Regions from separate parts of the Streptomyces sp. NPDC051364 genome, predicted to be linked through region 2. Evidence: riboswitches for the same ligand, from Rfam matches in the RefSeq annotation. Region 2 holds a riboswitch; the other holds the start of a gene.
What was found. Region 2 has a riboswitch for glycine ahead of gcvT (glycine cleavage system aminomethyltransferase GcvT). Riboswitches for the same ligand answer to the same signal wherever they lie in the genome.

Region 1 (7,691 bases), on a different contig from region 2:
GGCCCTCGGGCAGGGCGTCGGCGGTGGTCTCGTCGAGGGCCTCGATGTCGGCGCTCACGCCGAAGGCGGCCCAGACGGCCTCGACGCCGGCGCGCAGGGTGGTCTCGTCGCAGGAGACGGAGACGTGGTCGGCGTCGACCTGGAACAGGTTGACCCCGCCCTCACGGGCGGCGGCGGCGACCTCGGCGGCCTTGCCGGGCACCCGGGCGGTGAGGGTGTCGAAGTACGAGCCGTGTACGAGCTCGACCCCGCCGGCCGTCAGACCGGCCGCGAGCAGGGCCGCGTAGCGGTGCGTACGGCGGGCGATCGTCCGCAGGCCGTCCGGACCGTGGTAGACGGCGTACATGCCGGCCATGACGGCGAGCAGCACCTGCGCGGTGCAGATGTTGCTGGTCGCCTTCTCGCGGCGGATGTGCTGCTCACGGGTCTGCAGCGCCAGGCGGTACGCCTTGTTGCCGTCCGCGTCCACAGAGACGCCGACGAGGCGGCCCGGCAGCGAGCGGGCGTGCTTGTCCTGGACGGCCATGTAGCCGGCGTGCGGGCCGCCGAAGCCCATCGGGACGCCGAAACGCTGGGTGGTGCCGACGGCGATGTCCGCGCCGAGCGCGCCCGGGGAGGTCAGCAGGGTCAGGGCGAGCAGGTCGGCGGCGACGGCGACGATCGCGCCGAGGCCGTGCGCCTGGTCGATGACCGGCTTGATGTCCCGTACGGCACCGGAGGCGCCCGGGTACTGGAGGAGCACACCATAAACGCCGCGCTCGGCGACCTCGGCCGGGATGCCCTCGGACAGGTCGGCGACGACGATCTCGATGCCGATCGGCTCGGCGCGGGTCTCGATCACCGCGATGGTCTGCGGCAGAGCGTCGGCGTCGACGAGGAAGATGTTCCCCTTGGACTTGCCCACGCGGCGGGCCAGCGTCATGGCCTCGGCGGCCGCGGTGCCCTCGTCGAGCAGGGAGGCGCCGGAGGTCGGCAGGCCGGTGAGGTCCGCGACGACGGTCTGGAAGTTGAGGAGCGCCTCGAGGCGGCCCTGCGAGATCTCGGGCTGGTAGGGCGTGTACGCCGTGTACCAGGCCGGGTTCTCCATGACGTTGCGCAGGATCACCGGCGGCGTGAAGGTCCCGTAGTAGCCGAGGCCGATCATCGGCGTCAGGACCTGGTTGCGGTCGGCGAGCGAACGCAGCTCGGCCAGCACCTCGGCCTCGGTCAGCGCCTCGGGCAGGTTCAGCGCCTCGGCGCTCTTGATCACATCCGGTACCGCGGCGGCGGTCAGTTCGTCCAGCGAGCCGTAGCCCACGTGGGCGAGCATCTTCGCCTGCGCCTCGGCATCCGGGCCGATGTGGCGCTGCTCGAAGGGGATCCCTCGCTCAAGCTGGGAGAGCGGAATGCGGTTGGCGGTCATGTACGGAGGCCTCCTGGGTCGTACGACCTGCGAGGGGTACCACGGCGCGGGCACCCGGACGGCCTCCCCCTCTGTCATCTCAACCTGAGAGCTTCACCGGAGCCGCGAGGATGACCCGCGGATTCCGGCTTTCACCGTCGGTGAGGAGAGGAACCGGCACTGCGCACCCGGTACCCGCCCCTGCTTTCCAGAGTGGCCTCGTCACGTGCGGTACGTATGCCTGAGAGATTCCGGGGAGGATTTGCTCCTTCGGCGCCTCCGTCATGCTCACTCGGAGGACTCTCCCGCACAGGGTCAACAGCCGTCACCCAGCCTACCAGCGAGGTTCTCGGCCCTCCCTCGAGTGGCCCCCACTCCGGAAATGCACTTTTGTAGTCGTTACGGAGGAGTTGCGACCATATGGAGGGACCGTGCAGACCGACATCGATCCGCGCAGCCTGATCGGCCGCAAGGCGTTCGACCGCAACGGAACCAAGATCGGCACCGTCGACGAGGTCTACCTCGACGATGCCACAGGCGTGCCCGAGTGGGCCGCCGTCCGGACAGGCCTGTTCAGCCGGGACGCGTTCGTTCCGCTGGAACCGAGCGAGGTGGTCGACGACACCCTGCGGGTCCCCTTCGAACGCTCCCTCATCAAGGACGCCCCGGACTTCGGCGTCGGCCGCCACCTCTCCCCCGAACAGGAGCTGCAGCTCTACCACCACTACGGACTGGACGTCTCCCTCCCGTCGGACATCCAGCGCGACTTCGGCCGCCTGGCGAACGGCGACGACACCCCCTGAGCGACGCTTAGCCCGCGCTTAGCCCTCTTCCGGTACGGGTTCCCCTACCGCGGGTTCCCCTACGAGGGGCAGCGGATCGGACGGCTCCAGCTCGGGGTCGTCCACCCGGAAGGTGCGCACCCGGCCCGGTGGCGATCCGGGCCGCTCGAACCGCACGGTCACCCTCCCGACCCCGCTGCCCTGCACCCACCCGGGCCCGTACACGGCATGCCGTACGTCACTCCCGGCCGCCCAGCGGCGCTCCCGGACGGGCTCCGGCTCCCCGGCCGGCTCCACACCCTCGGGGGCCTCTGCTGGCCCACCAGACCCTGCCGGCCCAGCGGGGGCACTGGACCCGCCCGGCCCTCCCGTCCCGGCGGCCTCCGCAGCCCCGTCCGGCTCGGCGGCCCCTCCCTCGCCCGCTGAGGCCGCCTCCGCAGCCATGGACTGCGCGAACAGGTCCTCCTGCGTGTAGTCCGCCAGTCCGGTCACGCCCACCCCCAGCAGCCGCACCCCGCCCGTGGTGTCCACTGCCTCCAGCAGCCGCGCCGCGGCCTCCCGCACCACCGCAGGGTCGTCGGTGGGCCCCCGAAGCGTCTCCGAGCGCGTCAGGGTCGAGAAGTCGTACCGCCGCACCTTCAGCACGATCGTGCGCCCGGAGTGCCCCGAGTCCCGCAGCCGGTGCACACACCGGTCGGCGAGCCGCTGCACCTCGTTCCGGATCCGCACCCGGTCGTGCAGGTCCACGTCGAAGGTGTCCTCGACCGACACGGACTTCGCGTCGCGCTCGGCGACCACCGGCCGGTCGTCCAGCCCCAGCGCCATCCGGTACAGCCCGACCCCGTGCGAGCGCCCGACCATCCGGACCAGCTCGTCCTCGCCGGCCTCGGCCAGCTCCCCCACGGTGGTGATCCCGGCCCGCCGCAGGTGCTCCCCGGTGGCCGGCCCCACCCCCGGCAGGGTCCGCACGGACATCGGCGCGAGCAGGGCCCGCTCCGTCCCCGGCTCGATCAGCAGCAGCCCGTCCGGTTTGGCCTCCTCCGAGGCCACCTTCGCCAGCATCTTCGACCCCGCCAGCCCCACCGACGCACTGAGCCCGGTCGCCGCCAGGATCTCCGCCCGCAGCCGCTGTCCCGTCTCCAGGGCGGATTCCGCGTCGAAGGCGGTTCCGCCCGCCTCCAGGTCCACGAAGGCCTCGTCCAGGCTGAGCGGCTCCACGAGCGGGGACAGCTCCCGCAGCAGCGTCATGACCAGGTCGCTGACCGCCCGGTACAGGCTGAAGCGCGGGATCAGGCAGGCGCCGTTCGGGCAGAGCCGCCGCGCCTGGGCCATCGGCATCGCCGAGTGCACCCCGAAGCGGCGGGCCTCGTAGGAGGCGGTTGCGACCACCCCGCGCGGGCCGAGCCCGCCGACGATCACGGCCTTGCCGCGCAGGCTCGGCTTCGATGCCTGCTCCACGGATGCGTAGAAGGCGTCCATGTCCAGATGCAGGATGGTCGGCGCGGCTCTCACAGCCCCGATGCTGCCCTACGCCACTGACAATCGGCCGGGGCCGGGCCCGGCCGATGCGCGGCCGGGCCGGGGACCGGTCTCAACCGGCCCGGTTGCGCCGTGCGGCCAGCTCGTCCGTCGGGTTGTGGCCGACCACCGTCTCGCCGGTGTCGACCCGCTCGCCGTGCAGCTGCGACAGCGCGTTCTCCACATCCCGCCAGACCACGCCCACGGCGATGCCGAAGATGCCCTGCCCACCCTGGAGCAGGCTCACGACCTGGTCCGGCGAGGTGCACTCGTACACGGTGGCGCCGTCGCTCATCAGCGTCATGCGCTCGAGGTCCGCGAAACCGCGGTCCCGTAGGTGCTGGACCGCGGTCCGGATGTTCTGCAGCGCCACACCGGTGTCCAGGAAGCGCTTGACGATCTTGAGGACGACGACGTCCCGGAAGCTGTACAGGCGCTGCGTGCCCGAGCCGTACGCGGGGCGCACCGTGGGCTCCACCAGCCCGGTACGCGCCCAGTAGTCGAGCTGCCGGTACGTGATGCCCGCCGCGGCGCACGCCGTCGGACCCCGGTAGCCGACTTGTTCGGGTGCCGGGTCCGCGCCGGCCGCTGCGATCGTCGCCGCCTCCGGCTGACGGCGCGCGGAACCTGCCGCGCTGCCGTGGAGCGGGTACGGCCCACCGTCACTCCGCACGGGGATGCCCCCGGTCGTACCGTCGCCCGTGACTCTCACGCCGACCCTCCGTCCTTGACCTGCCCCCTCGAAGGTAGGCAGTCACCAGGGGTGCGTCAACGATCGCCACACTCGGCACGCCGAGTGATAATCACCCTGAGAGTGGTTTCCCGTGCCCCATATCGGGGAAAGGCTAATCGAATGGGCTGACACTCCCTGTGGACGGCGCGGCCGGCGGCTCACTGCGGGCCGGTGCCGAAGTCCTCCGGAGAGATCTGGTCGAGGAACTCGCGGAACTTCTCCACTTCGTCCTCCTGCTCGTCCGGAATGGCGATTCCGGCGTCGTCCAGCACACCGTCGCTGCCGTAGATCGGCGTTCCCGTCCGCAGGGCCAGCGCTATGGCGTCGGAGGGCCTCGCGCTCACCTCGACCCCGCTGGCGAAGACAAGCTCCGCGTAGAAGACGCCCTCCCGCAGATCCGTGATCCGGACCTCGGTGAGCTCCTCGCCGATCGCCTCCAGCACGTCCTTGAACAGGTCGTGCGTCAGCGGCCGGGCAGGGGCCATGCCCTGCTGCGCGAAGGCAATGGCGGTCGCCTCCCCTGGTCCGATCCAGATGGGGAGGTACCGGTCGCCTCCCACTTCACGCAGGAGCACGATCGGTTGGTTGGAGGGCATTTCCACCCGGACACCCACAACGTCGAGCTCGTTCACACAGCAACCCTAGGACCTGCCCGGCAGGTTTGGGTAGTCGGGCCCCCCTCGAAGATCCCCGGGGTCAGTGCAGACGGACCCCGAGAGCCGTCTGCAGCAAGGCCTCATGGAGCCGTACGCAGAGCCCCGCGAGTTCTTTCATGGTGGCCTCGGCATGCGCCCTGGTCTGCGGGTTGCGGTGCCGCCGCAGCGGTGCCACGACCTGCTCGATCAGGCCCGCCTCCCGGTCGGCGGCTGCCTTCATGGCCCGCAGGTGCCGGGGCTCCAGCCCGAACCGGCCCAGATCCGCCACCAGGCGGGCCACCGTGAGCGCCTCGGCGTCGAATCCGCCGCCGGGAGTCTCGCCGATCAGCCCGTACGACTCCCATTCGGCGAGCTGCGCTTCGTCCACCTCGGCGGCGGCCATCAGCTCGGCACGGCCCACGCGGGCCGCCGTCGGCCGTTCCCGGCCCACCTCACCGTAGACGGCGGAAGGGCTGGCCGGATCGACGGAATCCCCGTGCGCCGTGGGCGAGGGGATACGGATCTGCTCGCCGCGGGCGAGCGCGTCCAGCTGATCGCGGATGACCTTCAACGGCAGGTAGTGGTCCCGCTGCAGACGCAGGATGCGGGCCAGCCGCTCGACGTCCTCCGTGCTGAACTTGCGGTATCCGGAAGGTGTGCGCCGGGGCTCGACGAGCCCCTCCGCCTCCAGAAAGCGAATCTTCGAGATCGTGACTTCGGGGAACTCGTCGCGCAGCATGGTGAGCACCGTGCCGATGCTCACCAGCCGCCCGGGCGAGCCGGCGGTGCCGCTCTTCGGGACACCGCCGGTCGGGGTACGCAGCATGGGACCTTCCCTCTGGGGATCCCCGGGCCGAGTCCGGGGTGGGGGTCCCCCCAGGCGGAGCCTAGGGGGCGGTCAGACGCCCCGCAGGCTCGCGTAGAAGACCATCCGGTACTTGCCGATCTGCACCTCGTCGCCGTTGTGCAGGGCGACCGAGTCGATCGGCTCACGGTTGACGTACGTGCCGTTGAGGCTGCCCACGTCGGCGACGGTGAAGCCGCCGTCCTGGCTCCTGCGGAACTCGACATGCAGACGGGAGACCGTGACGTCGTCCAGGAAGATGTCGCTCTGCGGGTGCCGGCCCGCCGTGGTCAGCTCACCGTCCAGCAGGAAGCGGCTGCCGGAGTTGGGGCCGCGCCGCACGATCAGCAGGGCGGAACCCGGAGGCAGAGCTTCCACCGCGGCCTGGGCCTCGGGGGACAGCGAGGACGACACGTGCTGTTGTCCGGACACCTCGGCCTCGTAGGCCTCGAGGCCCGAGATCGAGATGGTGGACGTGGTCTCCGAGGCACGCTCCGGCGTCAGGCCCGCCCGCAGCGGCGCGCCGCAGTTGGAGCAGAACCGGCTGGCCGCATCGCTGCGGTGTCCGCACCTGCTGCAAACCTGCTCGGCCGACATGGACGGCTCCTCGCGCCGCGGCTGCCCCGCGGAGGCATTGGTGGCATACGGGTCGGGGGCAAACCCTCCACCCGAACTTGAGGTTGATGGTTCACCGAAACCTATGCGTCCGGAACCGGCAGGGTCAACAGACGACGCGCCCGGCGCGCCCGAAACATCACCCGCGCCGGCGACCTCGTCACGGAAGAGCGGCCGGTCGCCCTGCCCTTCCACCTCTCCCTGCCCCGCGCGGTGCTTCGCTGCACCCTCCTCGCGGTTCTTCTTTCCGAACAGCTTCTCAAACAACTTCACGGGCGATTCCCCTTGAACGAAACAGACCCGCCCGTGGGGCAGGACGAACTCCGAATGCACACACCTGCCGACCCGGACATTCTCACAACGTCCGTAACCACCAGACAGTTTCCACCACGCACCACGACTTCAGTGCGCCGACCCCCCGCAGGCATCAGCCCGCGTGAGCCCGTCCGCTCCTCGTCCCGCATCACGACGATGACGACCGAGCGTAGTCAGGCTGCTTCGCAGCCCGCAAGGCATCCACAACGATCTTCGCCGACCGTGTGACGGCGACGTTGGCCTGTTCCTTCTCCAGCGTCTGCACGACACCGCCGGGAATGTTCAGAGCAGGCTCCAGATCCTGTGCCTTGCCGATCACCTTGAACTCATAAGGCTGTGCGATCTTCTTACCGTCGATCCCGATCCCACCGCCCTCGTCCGAGAAGAACGAGCCCGCCACGATGCGCACACCGTTGATCTGGATCGCCTCGGCCCCGGCCGCCCGCAGCTCCTGGAGGGTGTCCAGCAGCTGGTCCGACTGCACCTGGCCCTTGGGATCGGTGATCTTCAGCGTGATGCCCGGCCCCTGCGCTGCCACCGTACCGGCCAGGATCCCGAGTTGGCGTTCCTTCTCGATCGTCTGCCGACGAGCCTCTTCGGCCTGGTTGGAGCTGCTCTCCAACTCCTTGCGCTGGTCTTCCAGCTGCTGCTTCTCGTCCTCCAGGCGCTTGGTCCGCCCGTCGAGCTCGTCGAGGATCCGTACGAGGTCCTCCTGGCGGGCCCCGCGCAGCGCGCTGGAGTCGCTGTTCGACCGCACCTGAATGGCCAGGCCCAGCCCGAGGACGAACAGGAGCAGCGCCACGATCAGTTGCGCCCGGCTCACCCGCGGCGGCCACAGCCCCTCCGCCAGCCGCTGCCGGCCGGTCTG
Region 2 (7,691 bases):
GCTCCGGGGCCCCGCCCTCGACGCTGGCGAGGCAGCGGTGGGCGGCGGCGACCACGCCGGTGGCGCGGAACTCCTCGGCGGCGGCGGTCAGGAAGTCCACCGGGTCTTCCTGCCAGTCGGGCTCGTAGAGCCGGACCCGGCCGCCGGTGGCGGGGCCGTCGAGCGGGGTCCGGCCGATGCGGCAGAGCTCCGCGACGGCGGGCGGGGGCAGCGGGACGCCGACGGCGCCCTCCGGGTTCACGGCGATGCCGAGCTGCGGGGGCAGGCCGCGGGCGAACTCGACGGCGGGGGCGACGGCGAAGTCCATGGCGGGGCCGACGCAGGCGCGGAACTGGGCCTCGGAGCTGTAGACGGGGACGTACGCCGCCCCATCGATCTCCATGGTGGGCAGCATGAGGCCGGCCCCGTCCGGGCCGCCACCGCCGGGCAGGGGCACCCAGAGCCGGCTCCGGCCGAGCACCTCGACGATCCGGGCCCCGGCGTCCGCCTGCCCGAGCGCCGCCCCGAGCACCTGCTCCAGCTCGTTGTCCGGCCAGCCGCCGCCCTGCATGTACGCCTCCGCTGTGTGTTTTCCGCCCCACGCTGTCGGCCCGAGGTTAACGGCTCGGGCCCCTCTCGCTGCCGCGGGCTCCGCCCCCGGACCCCGGACCCCAGCGCCTCGAACGCCGGCGGGACTACGAAGGGCCCCGCCGGAACGCTATGCGGGTCACGCAGGCGGCCGAGCCGCGGTCCAGGAGGACCGCCGACGTGCAGCCCGCGGGGAGGCGGCCCGATTCCGCTTCGCGCAGCAGGCGGGCCACCGCGCCGCGATGGCGGGCGAAGGCGTACGCCGACACCCCGCGCCCCCGCGCCGCCTGCCCGGACAGGGCCTCCTCGGGGGTGGTGTCCAGCAGCAGCAGGTGCAGCGCCCGGCCCCGCCGCCGCGCGGCTGCGGCCAGCAGGCTGCGCACCCAGCTCTGCGTCCCGCAGTCGTGGACCACCGCCGAGGCCCCGGAGCGCAGCGTCCGCCACAACCCCCAGTAGTGCGCGCAGCGGACCAGCGGCCGGTACACCGCGTACGGCAGCGCCCGCGGCATCCGCCGCTCCCAGCGCTCGCGCACGTCCTGGGAGTCGATGCCGCCGTCCTCCGCGGCCCGCTTGATCAGCGTGCTCTTGCCGCCGCCCGGCAGGCCGGACACCACGACGATGTCCCCTTCGGCGAAGCCGAGCCACTGCGGTCCGTGCGGCCCCCGGCCGCGCAGGTCGCGTACGGGACCGCCGGTGGAGCGCGCCCGCCGCGCCGCCGGCACTCCGTCCACGGTTCCCGTCCCGGTCGCCGCCAGCACTCCGAATCTCCGCACAGTGATCGCCTTCCCCCATCGGGCCGCAGGGCCCCTCATGCCCACTGAGTGTAAAGAGACGGTAATCCGGCCGCGCCCGGTTCCGGCCTGCACTTCCCGGCCGTCTCGCCGGTCCGTACGTTCTTTCGGGCCCGGCCGCCCGATCACCCGGACGGCGTGCAATGATGTGCGCCATCTGGACCAACTGCATACCGGCCGCTTGAATCCGCGCGGGAGAGTCCCGGCAGGCCGTGAGGCCGTGCCCGGGCGCCGAAGGAGCAAGTTCCTCCCTTGAATCTCTCAGGCCCCGTACCGCGTGGATGAGGCAGATCTGAAAAGCGAGCCGCGCCGCCGTCCCTCACGACGGCATCCGCGTGCGCTCCACCCAAGGTGCAAGTCGACGTTCCCCGGGTCCGACCGGGAACTCTCGGCGAACCTCTCAGGTTCCGATGACAGATGGGGAGGATCGTCCTCGTCATGTCATGCCCTGGGACCCGGGAGCCACACCCATGAGCACTGCCCCCCGCCTGACCGCCCTCGATGCGCTGCACCGATCGCTCGGTGCGACCATGACCGATTTCGCGGGCTGGGACATGCCCCTGCGGTACGCCAGTGAGCGCGACGAGCACAACGCCGTCCGCACCAAGGCCGGTCTCTTCGACCTGTCCCACATGGGCGAGATCACGCTGACCGGCCCACAGGCCGTCAAGGCCCTGGACTACGCGCTGGTCGGCAACATCTCCACCGTCGGCGTCGGCCGCGCCCGCTACACGCACATCTGCCGGGAGGACGGCGGGATCGTCGACGACCTGATCGTCTACCGCCTGGGCGAGACCGAGTACATGGTCGTCGCGAACGCCTCCAACGCCCAGGTCGTCCTGGACGCCCTGACCGAGCGCGCCGCCGGCTTCGACACCGTGGTCCGCGACGACCGCGACGCGTACGCGCTGATCGCCGTGCAGGGCCCGGAGTCCCCCGGCATCCTCGCCTCCCTCACCGACGCCGACCTGGACGGCCTGAAGTACTACGCCGGCCTGCCGGGCACCGTCGCGGGCGTGCCCGCGCTGATCGCGCGTACGGGCTACACGGGCGAGGACGGCTTCGAGCTGTTCGTCGCCCCCGAGCACGCCGTCGAGCTGTGGCAGGCGCTGACCAAGGCCGGCGAGGGCGTCGGCCTGGTCCCGGCGGGCCTGTCCTGCCGCGACACCCTGCGCCTGGAGGCGGGCATGCCGCTGTACGGGCACGAGCTGACCACCTCCCTCACCCCGTTCGACGCGGGGCTGGGCCGGGTCGTGAAGTTCGAGAAGGAGGGCGAGTTCGTGGGCCGCGCCGCCCTGGAGGCCGCCGCCGAGCGCGCCGCCTCGAACCCGCCGCGCAAGCTGGTCGGCCTGATCGCCGAGGGCCGCCGCGTCCCGCGCGCCGGCTTCCCCGTCGTGGCCGACGGGCAGGTCATCGGCGAGGTCACCTCGGGTGCCCCGTCCCCGACGCTGGGCAAGCCGATCGCGATGGCGTACGTGGACGCGGCGCACGCCGCGCCCGGCACCTCCGGCGTCGGCGTGGACATTCGCGGTACGCATGAGCCGTACGAGGTCGTGGCCCTGCCGTTCTACAAGCGGCAGAAGTAACACCCGTACCCCGTACCGGCTCCCTACCGACGCCGTACGGGCGCCGTACCGGCCGTCTCAGTACGCAAGACCACTGTTCGTATCCACTCCCCCGCATCCAGGAGAATCAGGTCATGAGCAACCCCCAGCAGCTGCGTTACAGCAAGGAGCACGAGTGGCTGTCGACCGCCGAGGACGGCGTCGCGACGGTCGGCATCACGGAGTTCGCGGCCAACGCGCTCGGTGACGTCGTCTACGCCCAGCTCCCCGAGGTCGGCGACACGGTGACCGCGGGCGAGACCTGCGGTGAGCTGGAGTCGACCAAGTCCGTCAGCGACCTGTACTCCCCCGTCACCGGTGAGGTCGTCGAGGCCAACCAGGACGTCGTGGACGACCCGGCGCTCGTGAACACCGCCCCGTTCGAGGGCGGCTGGCTGTTCAAGGTGCGCATCGCGGAGGAGCCGGCCGACCTGCTCTCTGCCGACGAGTACGCCAAGCTCACCGCCGGTAACTGACCACAGGGGATCCTGATGTCTGTTCTGAACACCCCTCTCCACGAGCTCGACCCGGACGTGGCCGCCGCAGTCGACGCCGAGCTCGCACGCCAGCAGTCCACCCTGGAAATGATCGCGTCGGAGAACTTCGCTCCGGTCGCCGTCATGGAGGCCCAGGGCTCGGTCCTGACCAACAAGTACGCCGAGGGCTACCCCGGCCGCCGTTACTACGGCGGCTGCGAGCACGTCGACGTGGTCGAGCAGATCGCGATCGACCGCATCAAGGCGCTGTTCGGCGCCGAGGCCGCGAACGTCCAGCCGCACTCGGGTGCGCAGGCGAACGCCGCCGCGATGTTCGCGCTGCTGAAGCCGGGCGACACGATCATGGGCCTGAACCTGGCCCACGGCGGTCACCTGACCCACGGCATGAAGATCAACTTCTCCGGCAAGCTCTACAACGTGGTCCCGTACCACGTCGACGAGACCGGCGAGGTCGACATGGCCGAGGTCGAGCGCCTCGCCAAGGAGTCCAAGCCGCAGCTGATCATCGCCGGCTGGTCCGCCTACCCGCGCCAGCTGGACTTCGCCGCCTTCCGCCGCATCGCGGACGAGGTCGGCGCGTACCTGATGGTCGACATGGCGCACTTCGCCGGCCTGGTGGCCGCGGGCCTGCACCCGAACCCGGTGCCGCACGCCCACGTCGTCACCACCACCACGCACAAGACCCTCGGCGGTCCGCGCGGCGGCGTCATCCTGTCGACGCAGGAGCTGGCCAAGAAGATCAACTCCGCGGTCTTCCCGGGTCAGCAGGGCGGCCCGCTGGAGCACGTGATCGCGGCCAAGGCGGTCTCCTTCCTGGTCGCGGCCTCGCCCGAGTTCAAGGAGCGCCAGGAGCGCACCCTCGAGGGCGCGAAGATCCTCGCCGCCCGCCTGGTCCAGGACGACGTCAAGGCCGTGGGCGTGGACGTCCTCACCGGCGGCACCGACGTGCACCTGGTCCTGGTCGACCTGCGCAACTCCGAGCTGGACGGGCAGCAGGCCGAGGACCGCCTCCACGAGGTCGGCATCACGGTCAACCGCAACGCCATCCCGAACGACCCGCGGCCCCCGATGGTCACCTCGGGTCTGCGGATCGGTACGCCGGCCCTCGCCACCCGCGGCTTCGACGCCGAGGCCTTCACCGAGGTCGCCGAGATCATCGCGCAGGCGCTGAAGCCGGCGTACGACAGCGAGGCCCTCAAGGCGCGCGTCTCCGCGCTCGCGGCGAAGTTCCCGCTGTACCCGACGCTCTAGGCATCGGCTTGGGGGGCCCGGCCTTGTGTCACACAGGGTCGGGCCCTTCCCGTGTGACACGAGCCATACCCGAGCGCCGTCCGGCCACCATCTCGGGCAGACGAAACGTTCACCTCGCCACGTTAAGCTCGACTGTCGGACAAAATCCGAACAATCCCCCCTCGTACGATCCACCCCGCCTGCCCCTCCACCCACGAGCAGACAAGGGAGTCCGCCACCGTGGCCATCTCCGTCTTCGATCTCTTCTCCATCGGCATCGGCCCCTCCTCCTCCCACACGGTCGGTCCGATGCGGGCCGCCCGCATGTTCGTGACCCGGCTGAAGAAGGACGGCGTGCTCGCCCAGACCGCAGCGGTCCGGGCCGAGCTGTACGGCTCCCTCGGCGCGACCGGCCACGGCCACGGCACGCCCAAGGCGGTGCTGCTGGGCCTGGAGGGCCACTCCCCCCGCTCGGTGAACGTGGAGACGGCCGACGACGAGGTGGAGCGCATCCGCCGGAGCGGCCGCCTGCGCCTGCTCGGCACCGAGATCGGGAGCGCGCACGAGATCGCCTTCGACGAGCCGAGCCAGCTGATCCTGCACCGCCGCCGGTCCCTGCCGTACCACGCGAACGGCATGACGCTCTTCGCGTACGACGCCTCGGGCGCGCCGCTGCTGGAGAAGACGTACTACTCGGTCGGCGGCGGCTTCGTGGTGGACGAGGACGCGGTCGGCGAGGACCGGATCAAGCTCGACGACACCGTGCTGAAGTACCCCTTCCGCAGCGGCGACGAGCTGCTGCGCATGGCCCGGGAGAGCGGCCTGTCGATCTCCGCGATGATGCTGGAGAACGAAAAGGCCTGGCGCACGGAGGAGGAGATCCGCGAGGGCCTGCTCGAGATCTGGCGCGTCATGCAGGCGTGCGTCTCGCGCGGCATGTCGCGCGAGGGCATCCTGCCAGGCGGCCTGAAGGTCCGCCGCCGGGCGGCGAACACCGCCCGCAAGCTCCGCTCCGAGGGCGACCCGCTGGCGCTGTCGATGGAGTGGATCACCCTCTACGCGATGGCCGTGAACGAGGAGAACGCCGCGGGCGGCCGGGTGGTCACCGCTCCGACGAACGGCGCCGCGGGCATCATCCCGGCGGTCCTGCACTACTACATGAACTTCGTGCCCGGCGCCGACGAGGAGGGCGTGGTCCGCTTCCTGCTCGCGGCCGGTGCGATAGGCCTGCTCTTCAAGGAGAACGCCTCGATCTCCGGCGCCGAGGTCGGCTGCCAGGGCGAGGTCGGCTCGGCCTGCTCGATGGCGGCCGGCGCCCTCGCCGAGGTCCTGGGCTGCACCCCGGAGCAGGTCGAGAACGCGGCCGAGATCGGCATGGAGCACAACCTGGGCCTGACCTGCGACCCGGTCGGCGGCCTCGTCCAGATCCCGTGCATCGAGCGCAACGGCATGGCGGCGGTCAAGGCGGTCACGGCGGCCAAGATGGCGATGCGCGGCGACGGCACCCACAAGGTCTCCCTCGACAAGGTCATCAAGACCATGAAGGAGACGGGCGCCGACATGAAGGTCAAGTACAAGGAGACCGCCCGCGGCGGCCTGGCGGTCAACGTCATCGAGTGCTGATCCGGCACGCATGACGAGTGAGGGGCCCGGCGCAAACGCGTCGGGCCCCTCACTCGGCAACGCCTCCACCACCCAGCAGGTCGCCACCGGCTCCGGGGCGTCCAACCAGAGCAACGGCGCCCAGGCCAACGGCGCCGGCTTCACCGCCATCGGGCAGTCCAACGACTCGTTCGTCCTCAACCCCGTCCCGTAACGGACCGGTGACGCAGCGGCCCGCCCTTCCCCCGGAGGGCGGGCCTCTCCGCGTTCCTGTGACAGGACGGGTCCAGCGGCCCTCCGGCTCGGGACCTTCGGCCCCGCGGGGGCGGCCGGGAGGTGGGCTAGCTTGCCCGAGAGGGCGGATTCCCCCCCGTGAGCCGACAGAGAGGTGGAGCGCATGGACGGCACGGACGGTATCGAGCACCACGTCCTCCCGCTCCGGCTGGAGGCCTCGCCCGCGCCGCTGCCGCTGCTCGGGGGCTTCACGTACCGCTGCGACCGGCCCTACGAGCTGGCCCTCGACTTCCGGGGCGCCGGGATGCACGTGGCGCGCTGGGTGTTCTCCCGGGACCTGCTGCTCGACGGGGAGACCTGCGCGACGGGCGAGGGGGACGTCCAGGTGTGGCCGCGCCGGCAGGGCAGGGAGCCGCGCGTCTTCCTCGCCTTCACCAACGGCGAGCGGAGCTGCGTGGTGTCCGCCCGGGCGAAGGACGTGCGCGCGCTGTGCCGGCGGCTGGTCGCTCTGGTGCCGCGGGGCGAGGAGCAGCGGCACTACGACCTCGACGCCGAGCTGAGCACCCTCCTGCCCCGATAGGGAGCATTTATCCCGTTTCTTCTCGTTTCAGGCGTTTTGGGTGCAACCATGAGCCTGCCGGGAGTGTCCTCAGCAGTGACACCGGTCCCCGCCTCCGAAGAATCAGGGGGACGTCATGAACCACCTCCGCCGCCGGCAGCTCGTGGCCCTTGCCACAGGTGCGCTGCTCACCGCCGGGATCACCCTCGCCGCGCCGGCCTCGGCCGTCGTCCGGCCCACGCCGCTCGTCGTCAATGCCCGCTGGGGCGGGCACTGCACGTACGACCGCATCGTCATCGACCTGCGGGGACACGCCCCCGGGGTCACGGTCACCCGCGTGCCGAGGCTGGTCCAGGACGGATCCGGCAAGCCCGTCCCGCTGGCCGGGAAGTACTTCCTGCAGATCAGCCTGCATCCCGCCGCCGCGCACAACCGCGCGGGCGACAGCACGTACCGCGGGCCGAAGCTCGTCAAGATCTACCTGCCCCAGCTCAAGGGCCTTGCCATGACGGGCGACTTCGAGGGGTACGTCACCTTCGGCGCCGCCTTCCACAGCAAGCCCTCCTTCACCTCCTTCAAGCTGCACGGACCCGAGCGGTTCGTGCTG

Region 1: linked by a shared signal. The riboswitch ahead of gcvP (aminomethyl-transferring glycine dehydrogenase) and the one ahead of gcvT (glycine cleavage system aminomethyltransferase GcvT) in region 2 are both predicted to bind glycine.

The regions. Positions count from the first base shown of each region.
Region 1 covers NZ_JBFBAH010000007.1:392,442-400,132, forward strand. Annotated here, with positions in the region: gene gcvP (aminomethyl-transferring glycine dehydrogenase) at 1-1,402, opposite strand, end outside; glycine riboswitch at 1,601-1,699, opposite strand; gene AB0M76_RS18940 (PRC-barrel domain-containing protein) at 1,813-2,184, shown strand; gene AB0M76_RS18945 (DNA polymerase IV) at 2,203-3,675, opposite strand; gene AB0M76_RS18950 (MerR family transcriptional regulator) at 3,755-4,393, opposite strand; gene AB0M76_RS18955 (bifunctional nuclease family protein) at 4,573-5,046, opposite strand; gene AB0M76_RS18960 (MerR family transcriptional regulator) at 5,111-5,875, opposite strand; gene AB0M76_RS18965 (FHA domain-containing protein) at 5,948-6,889, opposite strand; gene AB0M76_RS18970 (DUF881 domain-containing protein) at 6,972-7,691, opposite strand, start outside.
Region 2 covers NZ_JBFBAH010000015.1:129,493-137,183, forward strand. Annotated here, with positions in the region: gene AB0M76_RS27805 (enhanced serine sensitivity protein SseB) at 1-550, opposite strand, end outside; gene AB0M76_RS27810 (AAA family ATPase) at 675-1,340, opposite strand; glycine riboswitch at 1,541-1,644, shown strand; gene gcvT (glycine cleavage system aminomethyltransferase GcvT) at 1,829-2,944, shown strand; gene gcvH (glycine cleavage system protein GcvH) at 3,058-3,438, shown strand; gene glyA (serine hydroxymethyltransferase) at 3,454-4,710, shown strand; gene AB0M76_RS27830 (L-serine ammonia-lyase) at 4,930-6,312, shown strand; gene AB0M76_RS27835 (hypothetical protein) at 6,323-6,505, shown strand; gene AB0M76_RS27840 (SsgA family sporulation/cell division regulator) at 6,689-7,105, shown strand; gene AB0M76_RS27845 (hypothetical protein) at 7,221-7,691, shown strand, end outside.